DNA from 3 places in the Nonomuraea sp. NBC_00507 genome. Region 3 is predicted to be linked to each of the others. Evidence: riboswitches for the same ligand, from Rfam matches in the RefSeq annotation. Region 3 holds a riboswitch; each other region holds the start of a gene.

Region 1 (3,266 bases), 5.7 Mb from region 3:
GGTGGCGGCCCGTGTTCTGCTGCCCGTACTGGGGATTTCCGGGTGCAGAGTTCTCGCCCGATTCGTCCTGTGGATACGGCGGCTGTCCGGTGCTCACCGTGTCACCTCGCTTCGAGTGCGCATGTGGCACGTGTCAGGACACATGCCCTGTGCTGCCCAACGTATCGACATAGGTATCAACAATCACCTTTCCAGCTAGTCAAGGTCAGCGTCACCCGATGTCAGGTGGAGCAGCATGCGGGTGTTGCCCAGGGTGTTCGGCTTCACATGCTCCAGGTCGAGGAACTCCGCCACACCCTCGTCGTACGAAGCCAGCAGTTCGGCGTAGACCTCAGGCGAGACCGGCGTGCCCTGGATCGGGCGGAAGCCGTGCCGCGCGAAAAAGTCGACCTCAAAAGTCAGGCAGAATACACGCCGCAGTCCCAGATCGTTCGCCTGCCGGATGAGCGCGGAGACGATCCGGTGGCCGATCCCCATGCCCCGGCACTCAGGATCGACGGCCACCGTGCGAACCTCGGCCAGGTCCTCCCACAGGACGTGGAGCGCGCCACACCCGACCACCTGCCCGCCCCGCTCGGCCACCCAGAACTCCTGTACGTCCTCGTACAGGGTCACTGTGGTCTTCTCCAGGAGCCGGGGGCCGGCGCCCGCATAGGTGTCGACCAGGCGCCTGATCCTCCGCACGTCGGGCGTGCGGGCACGCCGGACCACCACCGCGGTCTCCGGCGTCGTCAGTTCGGCCACCTGTTCCATGGCTCTCCAGAGTACAGATGTCATTACGGTTCGGTCCTAACTCCCATGTCTGGCCCCATCCTGTGACGTGCCACGAGCCACATGGACACGAGCCCGGCGTCTTCCGGCGTTCGGCAGAAGCAATGACAAAGGGGACATAAGGTCTCTCCTGCATGGCTGATCACGAGATCACCTTGTGACCCGCCAGTTGTGAAACCTCTACAGATCGAGCAGTTCTGGTTGAGCACGAACCCGGAGTGCATTAGTGTCCAGCGACAACGTTCCCCGCGTGGCGCACGCGGGAGACACGCCCAATTCCCGCATGGGGAGCCGGGGATCCACCGGTGGCGAGCTTCGCACGCCACCATCGGGGTGAATCCGAGTTCTTCGGTAGGGCTGCTCCGGCCCGAACCCGTCAGCTAACCCGGTAGGCGTCAATGAGAGGAGCTGGTTGGTGAAGCGTACGCACGGCCGTGGGAGGAAGTCGGCGGGCAGGCATGCCCGCCCTCCGGAACGGGCCTGGCTCGCACGCCGCCTCGGCGTGGTGAGCATCACAGTGGCCGCGCTCCTGATCGCCATCCCCGCCGCCGCTCCGGCGTCCGCGGATCCCAACCCCTCGCTCAAGGAGCTCTCCGACCAGGTCGAGAAGCTGCACGTCGAGATCGAGACGCTGACGGAGCAGTACAACGGGCAGCGGGAGAAATACAAGGTCGCGCAGAAGGCGGCCGACGCCGCCCAGAAGACGCTGGCCGGCAGCGAGGCGGACCTCGCCGCCAAGCGCGCCAAGGCCGCCCTGCTCGCTCAGAACGCCTACATCTCCGGTGGGCTGAGCAGGGCGCTGGCATTCACCTCGTCGACCGACCCCGAGAAGTTCCTCGATCAGGCCGCGACCACGTACGCGTTGGAGCAGCAGCAGGCCGAGCAGGTCAACCAGCTCGCCAAGGCCATGGACGCCGCCGAACGCGCCAGAGCGGGCGCCAAGACCCGCATGGAGGAGCTGCAGAAGATCGTCGCGGACCTCGACGGCAAGCGCGACAAGATCACCAAGCTGGTGGCCAAGGCCGAGAGCGACCTGTTCAGGCGGGCCATGGGAGAGGCCGGCCGGGCCGGCAAGCGCGTGCACATCAACCTGCCGATCCCCGGCAACGGCAAGGCGGCCCAGGCCGCGAGGTGGGCACTCACGCAGCAGCTCAAGCCGTACGTCTGGGGCGCCGAGGGCCCCAGCTCCTACGACTGCTCCGGCCTGGTGATGGCGGCCTTCCAGCGGGTCGGCATCTCGCTGCCGCACTACACCGGTGACCAGTGGACCGCGGGCCGGCACATCGACAGGTCCGAGCTACGCGCGGGCGACCTGGTGTTCTTCTACAGCGACCTGCATCACGTCGGCATCTACCTGGGCGGGGGCATGATGGTGCACGCCCCGCGCACAGGTGATGTCGTGCACATCGCCTCGATCGCCAACCGCCCGTACGCCGGCGCGGTGCGCATCGCCGACTGAGGCGTCAGATCAGCTGACGCCGCGCCGCCCAGGCCACGGCCTCAATGGCCGTGGCCACGCCGATGCGGTCGCAGATGCCCCTTAACCGCCGGCGTACTGTCCGCCCACTGATCTCCAAACGTCTCCCCACGCGATCGACCGTAACCCCCTTGGCCAGCTCCGCCAGCAACGCCAGATCCGCATGGCTCAGCTCGACGCCTTCAGTGAGCACATCCATCGGGAGCCCTCCCCCCCAACAGCAGAACTCGGACCTCACAACGGGCCAAAGCCGCTCGTCTCGCAGACGGTAAACGCATCCCGGAAAGGTCGTCAAGCGCCAGAATCTTCGCACTTGACGGGCACTATTGACATGATCCGTTATATGTGACGAACTCGCCATATGGCGACGAGACCGTCGGCGCAATGAGCGATCCTATAGAACGGTCCAATAGGCCCCGGCCCGGGACGGATGAGCCTGGCAGACGTCCTGGTTTTGATCCGAGCGATCCGGACTTTCTGCGCGAGCCAGACGCGCGCTACCGCGAGCTGAGCGCTCGCGGGGCGATCTTCCGCACCCGCGCGGGCCGCTCGTCGCCGCCACCCACGAACGTTGCGGAGCGATGCTCCGCTTCGGCCACGGCTCCGACCCTCTGTACGGAAGAGACCCAGGTCAGCCCATTGAATCGGCCCTCTGGACGGACCCACCCGACCACACCAGACTGCGCGCTCCGGTCGGCGAGGCGTTCACGCCGTGCATAGTCGAACGGCTCCGCTCCCGCATCGGGGTGATCGCCACCGAGCTGATCGGCGCATTACCGGACGAGACGGAGCTGGTTTCCGGCTTCGCCTACCATGGTCATCACCGAGATGCTCGGGGTGCCTCCAGAGGACTGTGAATGTTCCAGCGGCTGGAGCGAAATGTTGGCTCGCAGCCTTGACCCGATGCTTACAGAAGAGCTCGTATCGGAAACCGGCCGGGCCAGAAGAAAGTTTGGCGCCTACTTCCGCGACCTCATCGCGATCAGGCAGGCGCGCCGGCGACGATCTCCTGAGCGCT
Region 2 (3,266 bases), 330 kb from region 3:
CATCGAGGCCATCAGCCGCATCGGCGGCACGGCCGAGGTGTCCTCCGGGCCGATGCTCGTCGTCGGCGCGATCGGCCTGATCGTCAACGTCGTGGCCCTCCTCCTCCTCCGGTCGGGCGCCGCCGAGAGCCTCAACGTGAAGGGCGCCTACCTGGAGGTCGTGGCCGACACCGCGGGCTCGGTCGGCGTCATCGTCGCCGGCTGGCTCGTCGCCACCACCGGCCAGCCTGTCTGGGACACCCTCGTCGCCCTGGCCATCGGCGCCTTCGTCGCCGTCCGCGCCGTCTCCCTCGGCCGCCAGGTCTTCGCCGTGCTGGGTCAGCACGTGCCGGAGGGCGTCGACGCCACCGCGGTCGCGGCCGACCTGTCCGCCATCGACGGCGTATGCGACGTCCACGACCTCCACCTGTGGACGCTCACCTCCGGCATGAACGTCGCCACCGCCCACCTGGTCACCAGCGACCCGAACGACAACCACGCCGTCCTGGACCGGGCCCGCGACGTGCTGCTGCGCCGCCATCACATCGCCCACGCAACCCTGCAGGTCGAGCCGACCGATCACCAAGGATGCGACGAACTGGGCTGGTGAGTGGTTAAGGGCGCAAAAAAAACGGGTGGTGCAGGAGTCTTTCCTGCACCACCCGTTATTTTCTGGCGACCTGCCTTGGGGTCAGGCCTTGTACTCGGGGTAGCCGTAGCCCACGACGTGGGCCTTGGGCCGGATGCGCTGCTCGACCTTGCCGTTTCCGGTGTTGCCCTCGATCGCGGTGATGGTGCCGTCGCCGTTGTCCTTCTTGACCATGCCGACGTGGTCGATGCCGTCGGTGCCCTGGCCGTTCCAGTCGTAGAAGACGACGGCGCCGGGCTTGGCCTCGGCGCCCCAGTGCTTGTTGGCCTGGAACCACTTGGCGTAGCTGACGGTGTAGGCGTCCCAGCCCATCGTGGGGCGCGCGCCGGCCTGCTCGCCGACCCAGGAGACGAACATGGCACACCACGGGGCGTTGGCGTAGGCCTGCAGGCTGCCGCCGTCGCGGGCGACGGTCTCGGCTGCCCGCGGGGAGGACATGTACCAGCTGTGGAAGGGGGTGCCGCCGCCGGCGGCGTTCTCGCTCACGCCGATCTGCGACTCGGCGATCTTCAGTACGGTGTCGGCGCTCACCTGGCCGGCGCCCTTCTGCGGGATGGCCTGGGAGGCGGGGAGGTTGGACCGCGCGGGTTGCGTGGACTGCTGGTCGGCGGCGAAGGCCGGGGATCCGGCGACGACGGTCGCGGTCATCCCGGCGGCGACCAGGGAGAGGCTTGCGGACGTCAGGGCACGAGCGAAGACGTTCTTGGCCATGGGTGAAAAATGCTCCTAGCTTCCATGCCGCCTACCGGGTTAGCTGACGGGTTCGGGCGTGGAAGTGCCCTACGGGGCGCTCGTATCGAGCGCGCCGATTCACCCCAGATGAAGTGGGTCCCCGGTTCCGCAGATTGCGAATTCGGCGGCCGCGTCATGGTCACGGACTCGAAGGTCCATGCCGATGAGACGCGGTCTCGGCAATACGGAGGACGTTACGCGGCACTGCCAGGCGTACGTCCTGATTCCTCAAGGTAAGCGAACGGCATAGAGAGATGCAAACCCCGATGGGGTGCAGGCAACAGAATGCCCTATGAGATAGGCGATCGGGGCGAAATCTTTTACCTACTCCGGGCCGTTGACGGGGTTTGCCAAAGGCGCCCGGCAACGGCGACTTCTGCCCGGCCAGGAACCGTCATGGCGAGCGCTGCGTGCCTGGTCATAGCCTCACGGGAATGCATTGGGCCCCGCTTGCGCTATCTGTGGATAGATATATACCTTTTGCGTAATCGCGGTATACGTTGTGGCGAGCTGTCGTCACCGTCGTTGCCGTTTTGTTGACCGGACCGCGCGTCCCGAGGGGATCTCTGGGATGGCGTTCGTCCGCCGAATCCGCGCCTCGCGGAGCCGGGGATCCCCATCTTTCTGCGCGCGTAGGGCGCTTCCACGCCCGAACCCGTCAGCGAGCCCGGTAGGCGGCATGGAAACAAGGAGTCAATACCCCATGCCCAAGCCCCGGCTTGCCGCAGTCGCCCATTCCCTCAAGGCCCTCAAGAACCGTCTCGACCTTCCCACCAAGGCGCTCAGCCTCGCCGTCGGTGGCGCGATCCTGGCCGCAACCGCCGCCCTCACGGGTGTGGTCGGCACAGCCATCGCCTCATCCCCTGAGCACAGTCCGGTGCAGGAGGCTCAGCCCGCGTCCCGATCCCTGGCCTTCGGCCTGGACATCTCCAACCACGAGCCGCTGTACGACTGGAGCGCGAGCTCGGCCCAGTTCGGCATCATCAAGGCCACCGAGGGCACGAGCTTCCGTGACGCCTCGTTCGCCAGGCACTGGCGCGAGCTCGACAAGAAGCAGATCGTGCGCGGGGCCTACCACTACGGCCACCCCGGCAACGACCCCATCGCCGAGGCGGAGCACTTCCTGTCCGTGGTGAACTCCCAGCCCGCCAAGCAGGGCGACCTGCTGGTCCTGGATCTGGAGACCACCGACGGCGAGTCCGCCGGCGAGGTCAACGCCTGGGCGAAGGCGTGGTTGTCGCACGTCAAGGCCAAGACCGGGGTCACCCCGATGTTCTACAGCGGCTGGAACTTCGCCGACACCTACGGCAAGGGCCTGGCCGAGTATCCGCTGTGGGTCGCCCACTACAGCAAGCCCAAGGGCGCGCTCACCCCGCCCGCCGACTGGAAGTCGTGGACCATCCACCAGTACACCGACGTCCCGGTCGACGAGAACGTCTCCGCGCTGACCACCGAGGAGCTGCGTGACCTGGGCCGCCCCGCCGCCTGACACCCTCCCCTCGGCCCACGGTCGCGGACGCCGGGGGTGGCGTCTCCCCGTTCGCCACCCCCAAGGCCCTCAGGGACGGATGAGGACCTTCAGCGCCTCGCGGGCGGCCATCGCCCGATAACCGTCCGGCACGTCCTCCAGGCCGACCGTGCGGTCGAAGACACGGCCGGGCTCGATCGTCCCGTCGAGCACCTCGGGAAGCAACTCCTCGATGTACGCGCGAGCCGGCGCCACCCCGCCGGTCAGGGTGAGGTTGCGCAGGAACTCGGCAAATCCCATCGGCACCTGCTCATACTGCGGCACACCGACCCGGCTCACCGCTCCGCCGTCGCGGGCCACGGCGAAAGCCGTCACGATCGCCTCTTCGGTGCCGACGCACTCCAGCACCGCGTGGGTGCCGTCGCCTCCGGTCAGCTC
Region 3 (3,266 bases):
CCGTGCGGATCGCTCTGGAGGCCGGCTACCGGCACATCGACACCGCCTCCGCGTACGGCAATGAGGAGGGCGTGGGCCGGGCCGTGCGCAGCGCCAAGCGCCCCCGCCATAAGCTGTTCGTCACCACCAAGCTGTGGAACGCCGACCACGGCCGCGCCGAGCAGGCCTTCGATGAGAGCCTGGCCAGGCTGGGCCTCGACTACGTCGATCTTTTCCTCATCCACTGGCCTGTCCCGAAGCAGGACAAGTACGTGCAGGCGTGGAAGGCCCTCGAAAAGATCTACCGTGACGGGCGGGCCAAGGCCATCGGCACCTCCAACTTCACCGTCAAGACCCTCACCCGGCTGATGGACGAGACCGACATCACGCCGTCCATCAACCAGATCGAGCTCCACCCCTACCTGCAACAGCGCGAGATGCGGGCCTTCCACGAGGCCAACGGCATCCTGACCGAGGCGTGGAGCCCACTGGGCCAGGGCCAGGGCCTGCTCGACGACCCGGCACTGAGCGTGCTGTCCGGCAAGTACGGCAAGACGCCCGCCCAGATCGTGCTGCGCTGGCACCTGCAGCTCGGCAACGTCGTCATCCCCAAGTCCGCCACCCCGTCGCGGATCCGCGAGAACATCGACGTGTTCGACTTCATCCTCGACGCCGAGGACATGGCCGCGATCGGCGCCATGAACAGGAACAAGCGCATCGGACCCGACCCCGACACCTTCAACATGACCTGATACGTCTACGATCTCCCCTTGTGCGGGATTTTGCATGGGGAATAGCGGCGACAGGTGTCATAGCGCGCACGGTGGGAGCGGCCATCGTGGCCGAACCGGGCATGCGGGTGGCCGCCGTCGGCTCTAGGAACCTCGGCCGGGCACAGGCCCTGGCCGCGACGCTGGGCGCGGAGTCGGCCTACGACTCCTATGAGCGGCTGTGCGCCGACCCGGCCGTGGACGCGATCTACGTGGCCACTCCGCATGCCCAGCACCTTCAGGTCGCCGAGGCCGCCATCGCCGCCGGCAAGGCCGTGCTGTGCGAGAAGCCGCTGGCGGCCACCGTGGACGACGCCGAGAAGATGGTGCGCCTGGCACGCGAGGCGGGCGTCTTCTTGATGGAGGCCATGTGGATGAGGTTCAACCCCCTCATCCAGAAGATCGCCTCCGATGAGCGCTTCGGCGAGATCCGCTCCGTGCAGGCCTCCTTCGGCTTCTCCCTGCCCTACGACCCCGCCCACCGGCTCTGGGCGCCCGAGCTGGGCGGCGGCGCGCTGCTCGACCTGGGGATCTACCCGTTCGGGCTGGCCCAGCTGCTCCTCGGCATGCCCTCCGGCCTGCGGGTCACCGGCTCCCTGGCCCCGAACGGGGTGGACGCGGAGACCGCCGGCGTTTTGCTCTATCCCGGTGGCAGGCACGCACTCGTGTCGACCTCGTTGCTCGGGAATTACCCGAACAATGCCAGCGTTGTAGGAACTCAGATGCGGGCGGACCTCCAGGCTCCGTTCTGGGCGCCGCAGCGGATCCTTCTCACCGGGCCCTCCATGGAGCCGGAAGAGCACGTGCTCGATCCGGCCGACAACGGGTACGCCGGAGAGCTCCGCGAAGTCCGTGCCGCGACGGCCGAAGGCAGGACCGAAAGCTCGATCATGCCGCTTGACGAGTCCCTTGCCATGATGGGGCTTCTGGCCGACGCTCGCAGGCAACTCGCCTAGCTGGGCTTTTATGTAGTTGTAATCCCCTTGCCCCATGTATTACCTTATGGGGCATCTTGCGGCATGCGTCCGGTTTGTCCGGACACGTCCGACCATCGCACGAAACATCACAGGACAGTCCTGTGACCGCTGAATCCGCCTTGCGCGGAACCGGGGACCCATGTCCTTTGGGGCGAATCGGCACTTCGGTGCCGTAGGGCAGCTTCCACGCCCGAGCCCGTCAGCTAACCCGGTAAGCGGCATGGAAGCAAGGAGTAATCCCTCGATGGCCAAGCACCCCACTTTCGCTGCCCACAAGATCAACCTCGCGCGCGCCGCCCTCGGCGCCACCATCCTCGCCTCCGCAGTCACCGCTCACGTCACGGGCACCGCCATCGCCGCGACGGACAAGCAGCCGGTCGCCTCCAAGGCCGAGCACGCCGGCATCAAGACCGCCACGACCGACGAGAACAAGATCAACGTCACCGCCGCCCAGGTCCTGGCCCTGGCCAGGTCCCAGGTGGGCACCAGCGAGAACGCCGCCGGCGGCGGCACCAAATACCAGCAGTGGTACGCCAACTCCCAGCGCGCCGCCGAGACCATCGCCCGTGACGGCGGCAGCCGCGCCGACTACCTGAACGCCGCCTGGTGCGCGATGTTCGTCTCCTGGGTCGGCGAGCAGACCGGCGCCCGCCCGCAGATCGGCTGGGACGCCTGGACCGTCGCCCACGCCAAGTGGTTCAAGGCCAACAACCGTTTCGGCACCGTCGCCAAGCCCGGCGCCGTCGTGTACTTCTCTTGGAGCGGCAGCAAGGACATCCGCGACATCAAGCACGTCGGGTTCGTCGTGAAGGACAACCAGGACGGCACCGTCTCCACCATCGAGGGCAACACCGGCAACGGCAAGGTCGAAGAGCGGACCCGGCCGAAGGCGCACGTCGTCGGCTACGGCTACCCCGAGTACGCCGCCTGACCCTCTGCACATCCGAACGAGCGCGCGTCCCGCCGCGGGACGCGCGCTCGCGGCGTTCAGGGGTTCTTCCCGTGATCGCCCATCCATCACTCCATGAAGAACCGCCCCAGAGCGGCGGCGACCGCGGCCGGATCGTTCTCCATCGGGATGTGACCGGCGTTCGGGACGCGGACCAGGGAGGTGTTCGGCATCTCGGCGGCGAAACGCTCGGCGTACCGGACCTCCTGGAAGGTGTCGTCCTCCCCCCACACCAGCAGCTTCGGCGTCCCGTCGGCCTGCAGCGCGGGCACCAGGTCCAGCGTGTAGCGGCCGTCGGCGGCTCCCGCCAGCGCCATCCACGACCGTCGCACCCGGGCGTCGTTCCACGGGTCCAGGTAGTCGGCCAGCTCGGCCTCCGTCGCGGGGCGGTGCAGGGCCGTGGTGACGGCCGTGCGGCGGGCGGCCAGCAACTCCTCCGCGGTCACCGCCGCCACCACCGCCGGATCACGGAAACGGGCCACGCCCGGCACCGGCCACGAGTCGTACGTGACCGAGTTGACCAGCGCCAGCCGCCGCACCTTCACCTCGCCCGCGGCCAGCAGGTGCTGCGCCACCGCACCCCCGATGTCG

The links. Region 3 has a riboswitch for cyclic di-AMP ahead of OHA25_RS43270 (CHAP domain-containing protein). Riboswitches for the same ligand answer to the same signal wherever they lie in the genome.
Region 1: it holds a riboswitch for cyclic di-AMP, as region 3 does, so the genes downstream of both, OHA25_RS10385 (C40 family peptidase) here and OHA25_RS43270 (CHAP domain-containing protein) in region 3, are expected to answer to the same signal.
Region 2: it holds a riboswitch for cyclic di-AMP, as region 3 does, so the genes downstream of both, OHA25_RS41700 (CHAP domain-containing protein) here and OHA25_RS43270 (CHAP domain-containing protein) in region 3, are expected to answer to the same signal.

Annotation. Positions count from the first base shown of each region.
Region 1 is NZ_CP107853.1:2,027,091-2,030,356, reverse strand. It holds gene OHA25_RS10395 (hypothetical protein) at 1-199, shown strand, start outside; gene OHA25_RS10390 (amino-acid N-acetyltransferase) at 196-753, opposite strand; cyclic di-AMP (ydaO/yuaA leader) riboswitch at 1,031-1,181, shown strand; gene OHA25_RS10385 (C40 family peptidase) at 1,187-2,230, shown strand; gene OHA25_RS10380 (LuxR C-terminal-related transcriptional regulator) at 2,235-2,447, opposite strand.
Region 2 is NZ_CP107853.1:8,643,982-8,647,247, forward strand. It holds gene OHA25_RS41695 (cation diffusion facilitator family transporter) at 1-589, shown strand, start outside; gene OHA25_RS41700 (CHAP domain-containing protein) at 671-1,339, opposite strand; cyclic di-AMP (ydaO/yuaA leader) riboswitch at 1,353-1,497, opposite strand; cyclic di-AMP (ydaO/yuaA leader) riboswitch at 1,934-2,052, shown strand; gene OHA25_RS41705 (glycoside hydrolase family 25 protein) at 2,064-2,849, shown strand; gene OHA25_RS41710 (zinc-binding dehydrogenase) at 2,919-3,266, opposite strand, start outside.
Region 3 is NZ_CP107853.1:8,975,964-8,979,229, forward strand. It holds gene OHA25_RS43260 (aldo/keto reductase) at 1-731, shown strand, start outside; gene OHA25_RS43265 (Gfo/Idh/MocA family protein) at 752-1,705, shown strand; cyclic di-AMP (ydaO/yuaA leader) riboswitch at 1,823-1,959, shown strand; gene OHA25_RS43270 (CHAP domain-containing protein) at 1,971-2,657, shown strand; gene OHA25_RS43275 (alpha/beta fold hydrolase) at 2,744-3,266, opposite strand, start outside.